2 regions of the Streptomyces sp. NPDC031265 genome follow, and region 1 is predicted to be linked to the other one. Evidence: riboswitches for the same ligand, from Rfam matches in the RefSeq annotation. Region 1 holds a riboswitch; the other holds the start of a gene.
What was found. Region 1 has a riboswitch for cobalamin ahead of ACZ499_RS31735 ((2Fe-2S) ferredoxin domain-containing protein). Riboswitches for the same ligand answer to the same signal wherever they lie in the genome.

Region 2: another riboswitch for cobalamin. It lies ahead of metE (5-methyltetrahydropteroyltriglutamate--homocysteine S-methyltransferase); the one in region 1 lies ahead of ACZ499_RS31735 ((2Fe-2S) ferredoxin domain-containing protein).

The regions. Positions count from the first base shown of each region.
Region 1 is NZ_JBVIHM010000027.1:77,582-80,767, forward strand. It holds gene ACZ499_RS31730 (MFS transporter) at 1-783, shown strand, start outside; cobalamin riboswitch at 1,123-1,315, shown strand; gene ACZ499_RS31735 ((2Fe-2S) ferredoxin domain-containing protein) at 1,354-1,740, shown strand; gene ACZ499_RS31740 (hypothetical protein) at 1,891-2,124, shown strand; gene gap (type I glyceraldehyde-3-phosphate dehydrogenase) at 2,450-3,186, opposite strand, start outside.
Region 2 is NZ_JBVIHM010000005.1:221,666-224,851, forward strand. It holds gene ACZ499_RS11170 (molybdopterin-dependent oxidoreductase) at 1-1,049, opposite strand, end outside; cobalamin riboswitch at 1,346-1,569, shown strand; gene metE (5-methyltetrahydropteroyltriglutamate--homocysteine S-methyltransferase) at 1,731-3,186, shown strand, end outside.

The sequences.
Region 1 (3,186 bases):
GGACCGCCGCTGGGCGGCGCCGCGATCGGGCTCCTCGGTCCGGTGGCGACGGTGGTGGCCGACGCGGTCAGCTACCTGCTCTCGGCGCTGGGCATCCGCGCGACAGGCGGGCACGAGCCGCGGCCCGAGCGCCGGGAGGGCCCGCGCATGCGGGCCGGGGACCTGCTCGACGGCTGGCGGTACATCCTCGCCGACGCGACACTGCGTCCACTGCTCCTCAACACCGCCTTGTTCAACGGCCTGGTGATGGCCGTCCAGCCGCTGCTGGCCGTCCTGATGCTCGGCCGGCTCGGCTTCGCACCGTGGCAGTACGGCCTCGCCTTCGCCGCGCCCTCAATCGCCGGACTGCTCGGTTCACGGCTGGCCCGACCGCTCGTCACCCGGTTCGGGCAGCACCAGGTCCTGGTCGTGGTCGGGGCGCTGCGCGCGATCTGGCCCGTCGGCCTGGCCTTCCTGGGCTCGGGCACCGCAGGGCTGCTGCTGGTGATCGGCGTCGAGCTCGGGCTGATCTTCTGCTGCGGGGTCTTCAACCCCGTCTACGCCACCTACCGCCTCGAACGCACCGCGACCGATCGCGTCACCCGCACCCTGTCCGCCTGGGCGGTGACGACCAAAGCCACGACCGCGCTCCTGACGGCCGTCTGGGGCGTACTGGGCAGCCTGCTCGGCCCACGTACGGCCATCGGCCTGGCCGGCGTGCTCCTGCTGGCAACGCCGCTGCTGCTCCCTCGCCGCGCGGCAGCGCATTTCTCCGAGCCGGAGCCGGCACCGAGCCGCACCTGACGGGCCGCCACGGCCGTCACCGCTTGTTGGCCATCGGCCTCTGTTGCGAGACCCGCCACACGCTCATCGGCTCGTCTGCTCCGACGGCTTCGCCCTGACCAGCCCTTCGACCGCCAATCCCTCAGCACGGCTGCCGCGCCTGCGAACGCCTCAACTGCCCCCTCAGAGCGCCGCACCACCCCTCGGGCGCTCCCTGCGGATCGACCAGAACACCACCACCTTCATCCCCTGACCCGTCACCGATCGCATGACTTGACCAGGCAGCCCTGGCGCGCCCTCTCCGGCGGCGAACCACAGCGCGTCCGGATCGCCCACCCCCGGGCGACGGTGGTGACGCGCTGCCGCCCGACGTGCGACGATGCCCGACGACAAGGCGACGCGGAACGAGGAAGCCGGTGGAATTCCGGCGCGGTCCCGCCACTGTGATCGGCGAGCGAACCCCGAACAGACCACTGCCCGGACACGGGCGGGAAGGACGGGGCGAGCGGCGACCCGAGAGCCAGGAGACTCACGTCGTCGCCTCCTTGACGAAACCGGGGCGGATCTCCCCGGAGGAGGAGCGTGAGCGGTATGTCGGAGCGGCAACCAGAAGATGACGCCGGACGCACCCCAGCCGACTCGGCCCCGTGCCGGATCGTGGTGTGCAGGGACTGCTGCTGCGGGAGCGCGAAGGTGCCCGGAGTCGACCACGCGCAGCAGAAGGCGCGGCTTGCCGAGAACGCGCCCGTACGTGTCTCCGCCTGCCTCGACGTCTGCGAACAGGCCAACGTGATCGTCGTCCAGCCCTCTCGTGCCGCACGCGTCGCCGGTGCCCGCCCGGTCTGGCTCGGTTTGGTCAACGATCCCGACGCCACGGACGACATCGCCGCCTGGGTCCAGGCCGGCGGCCCCGGCATCGCGCCCTGTCCCGACATCCTCGACCTCTACGCCTTCACCCCACGCCGAAGGGCGCGATGAGCACGCATGGCCGTCCGGCCCGGCGCCCGTCCCTGAACGGCGGCTGGTCCAGAACGTGTACCGGAGCCCGCTTGGTGGTCCACTACGCTGATCACCAAGCGGCGAGCGTACGGGTGTTCGCCATTTGGCAATTCAGGGGGAGCGGGGGCCGTGGCCAAGCCTGTACGTGCCGCAATAGGGGACACCTGGATCAGGTGCAGCTTCTGCCAGGGCGATGTTTTCCGGGACCGCGAGGTGAAACTCAACAGCTCCGGGGCGGAGTTCATGAACCTCGGCTGGGCGAACGAGTCGGCAACCGGGCTGATCTGCTGGAACTGCGGCTATGTCCTCCTGTTCGCGAACAAGAGTCTGAAGCTGTACAAGGTGGAGAAGAGCCAGGGGTGACGCCGCGTCTGGGACCCGTGCGTCAACCTCCGCCCAGCACCCGCTTCAGCTCCGCCTCGTCCATGCTGGACCGGCCGTGGATGCTACGGCGCTGGGCCTCGGCGTAGAGCTGGTCGTACGCCGGCCCCTGCGATCCGCCGTGCGAGCGCTGCCCGCTCCGCTTGGACGACGACGTCTCCTGCGTAGCTTTCGGTCTCGGCGTGTGTCCGGCGTGGTGGGACGCGGGTTTCCAGCTGGGTGAGGCGGGTGACCAGCCCGCACGCGGCGGTGGTGACGTGCGGCCCGTGCCCGATGTCGCGGCTCGGACCGCCCCGGCGCCCGGCTGTCACCGCCCGGCGAGCAGCTCCAGTGTGTCGATCACCCGGTTGGAGAAACCCCACTCGTTGTCGTACCAGGCGACCACCTTGACATGGCGGCCGTCCACCCGGGTGAGGGCCGAGTCGAAGATGGACGAGGCCGGGTTGCCCGTGATGTCGGAGGACACCAGCGCGTCCTCCGAGTACTCCAGCACGCCCGCGAGCGGCCCCTGCGCCGCCGCGCGGTAGGCGGCCAGCACGTCGTCGAGCGTCACGTCACGCTCGACGGTGGTGTTGAGCTCGACGATCGAGCCCACCGGCACGGGCACCCGGATCGAGTCGCCGGACAGCTTGCCGTCGAGGTTCGGCAGGACGTGGCCGATCGCCTTGGCCGCGCCCGTCGTGGTCGGCACGATGTTGACCCCGGCGGCGCGGGCGCGGCGGGGGTCGCGGTGCGGGCCGTCCTGGAGGTTCTGCTCCTGGGTGTACGCGTGCACGGTCGTCATGAACCCGTGCTCGATCCCGGCGAGTTCGTCGAGCACCGAGGCCAGCGGCGCGAGCGCGTTCGTGGTGCAGGAGGCGTTCGAGACGATCGTGTGCGCCTCGTGGTCGTACGCGTCGTTGTTGACCCCGAACGCGAGGGTGACGTCGGCGCCCTCCGACGGCGCGCTGACCAGGACCTTCTTCGCGCCCGCGTCCAGGTGGGCGCGGGCGGCCTTCGCCGAGGTGAAGCGGCCCGTCGCCTCCAGGACGAGGTCGACGCCCA
Region 2 (3,186 bases), on a different contig from region 1:
AAGGCCCGCTCCTCGTCGACGAGCACCGAGCGCTGGCCGGGCAGCCCGGGGCCCATATAGCCCATCTCGCGGCCACCCATGGCGTTCGGCTGGCCGGTGAGCGAGAAGGGGCCGCTGCCGGGGCGGCAGATCGCGCCGGTCGCCAGATGCAGGTTGACCAGGGCGTTGGTGTTCCAGGTGCCGTGCGTGGACTGGTTGAGCCCCATGGTCCAGCAGCTCATCCACTCGTCGGCCGCGCCGATCCACCGCGCCGCCGTGCGGATGTCGTCCTCGGGGATCCCGGTGATCTCCGCGACCGAGGCGGGCGCGTAGTCGGCCAGGAACTCGCCCATCGCCTCCCAGCCCTCGGTGTGCTCGGCGATGAAGGCGGTGTCCGTGTGCCCGTTCTCCTGGAGCAGGTGCAGGAGCCCGTTGAGCAGGGCGAGATCCGCGCCGGGCTTGATCTGCAGGAAGAGGTCGGCCTTGGCGGCGGTCGCGGTGCGGCGCGGGTCGACGACGATCAGCTTCGCCCCGGCCTTGACGCGCTCCATCATCCTCAGAAAGAGGATGGGATGACAGTCGGCCATGTTGGAGCCGATGACCAGGAAGACGTCCGCCTTCTCGAAGTCCTGGTACGAGCCGGGCGGCCCGTCCGCGCCGAGCGACAGCTTGTAGCCGCTGCCCGCACTGGCCATGCACAGCCGGGAGTTGGACTCGATCTGGTTGGTGCCGATGAACCCCTTGGTCAGCTTGTTGGCCAGGTACTGCGCCTCCAGGCTCATCTGGCCCGACACGTACAGCGCGACGGCGTCCGGCCCGTGCTCGTCGACGATCGCCCGCAGCCTGCCCGCCGTCTCGGCGATCATCGCGTCGACGCCGGCGGGCACCGGCTCTGCCCCCCGCTCGCCCCGTACCAGCGCGGTGGCCAGGCGTCCGGGTGCGGCCAGCATGTCGGCCGTCGTCGCCCCCTTGGTGCACAGCCGTCCGGAGTTCGCGGGGTGCGCCTTGTCGCCGGAGGCCTTGAGTACCGTGCGCCGGCCGTCCGGCCCCACGGTGATGTCGAGGACCATCCCGCAGCCCACACCGCAGTACGAGCAGACCGTGCGCACCTGTTCGGTGGCGGCCCGCGTGCCCTGTGCGGTCAACGGGTGTCCCCTCTCGTCTCGGCCGGGATCCCTTGGGTTCCGACCGTACGAAATGCCCGTTACTTCGATGTCACGTGCGGCGATCACGAGTGGTTACGTCGGCCACACTAATCGCGCCCCGATGCTGTGAGCACCTGTGTGCGACTGCGGCACGCCTCCGATGTCGGACATCACGAGGCGTGCGGGCCCGATGTGAGGGGCCTTCCGGCCCCCGGCTCTGTAGGGTGGCGCTCGCAGCTGGTTCGCCCCCGTCCGCCAGGCGGGAGGCGTCGTAAGAGGGAACCCGGTGGGAATCCGGGACTGCCCCGCAGCGGTGAGCGGGAACGACCGCCGTCATACGCACTGGGCCCGGCCGGGTCTGGGAAGCGACGGCCACTAGGTGTCCGCCGGGAAACCGGCAGGCGTGCCCGCGAGTCCGAAGACCTGCCCGTTGCCCGTGCGCGACCGACGCGCGCGGAGACCTTGGTGACCTCGTGGGCGGGTCGGCGAGACAAGAGGTGGTTCGAGCGCGGGCACCGCTCCGCGCGGGCCGCCCTGTCCGTCTCCCTTCGCGCCCACGACCCGCATCAGGGTCGATTTCGAGACATTCTCGCGAAGGAGAGTTTCGTGACCAGCAAGTCCGCAGCCGCGGCAGCACGGGCCACCGTGTACGGCTACCCCCGCCAGGGCCCCGACCGGGAACTCAAGAAGGCCGTCGAGGGGTACTGGAAGGGCCGCGTCAGTGCCGACGCCCTCCGTGACACCGCCCGCGACCTGCGCCGCGCCAACTGGCGCCGGCTCGCCGACGCGGGCGTCGACGAAGTCCCCACCGGCGACTTCTCGTACTACGACCACGTCCTCGACACCAGCGTGATGGTGGGGGCGATCCCCGACCGGCACCGCACCGCCGTCGAGACCGACACACTCGACGGCTACTTCGCCATGGCGCGCGGCACCCAGGACGTGGCGCCGCTGGAGATGACCAAGTGGTTCGACACCAACTACCACTACCTGGTGCCCGAACTCGGCCCGGACACCGTCTTCACCGCCGACTCCGGCAAGCAGGTCGCCGAGCTCACCGAGGCGCTGGCGCTCGGCCTCGCGGCCCGGCCCGTCCTGGTCGGCCCGGTCACCTACCTCCTCCTGGCCAAGCCCGCGCCCGGCGTCGACGCCGCCTTCGAGCCTCTGGCCCTGCTGGAGCGGCTGCTGCCCGTGTACGCAGAGGTGCTCGCCGATCTGCGGGCGGCCGGCGCGCAGTGGGTGCAGCTCGACGAGCCCGCCCTCGTCCAGGACCGCACCCCCGCCGAACTGGACGCCGCCGCCCGCGCCTACCGGGCGCTCGGCAGCCTCACCGACCGCCCCAAGCTGCTGGTCGCCTCCTACTTCGACCAGCTCGGCGAGGCCCTGCCCGTCCTCGCCAAGGCGCCCGTGGACGGCCTCGGCCTGGACTTCACGGGACCGGCCGCCGCCAACCTCGACACCCTCGCGGCCGTCGGCGGACTGCCCGGCAAGCGGCTGGTCGCGGGCGTCGTCGACGGCCGCAACATCTGGATAAACGACTACGAGAAGTCCCTCGCCACTCTCGGCACGCTCCTCGGCCTCGCGGGCACCGTCGACGTGGCACCGTCCTGCTCGCTGCTGCACGTTCCGCTCGACGCGACGGCCGAACGCGACATCGACCCGCAGATCGCCCGCTGGCTCGCCTTCGCCCACCAGAAGACCGCCGAGACCGTGACGCTGGCCCGCGGCCTCACCACCGGCACCGGCGCCATCGCCGCCGAACTCGCCGCCAACCGCGCGGACCTGGCCTCGCGCGCCGGATCCGCCCTCACCCACAACCCGGCGGTACGCGCGCGTACGTCGACGGTCACCGAGGCGGACGGTCGCCGCTCCCAGCCGTACGGCGAACGCGCCCCGGCCCAGCGCGCCCGGCTGCGGCTGCCGCTGCTGCCCACGACCACCATCGGCTCGTTCCCGCAGACCACAGAGGTGCGCTCCGCCCGCGCCGACCTGCGCGCCGGACGCGTCGACACCGCGGGCTACGAGGAGCGCATCAAGGCCGAGATCCGCGAGGTCGTCGCCT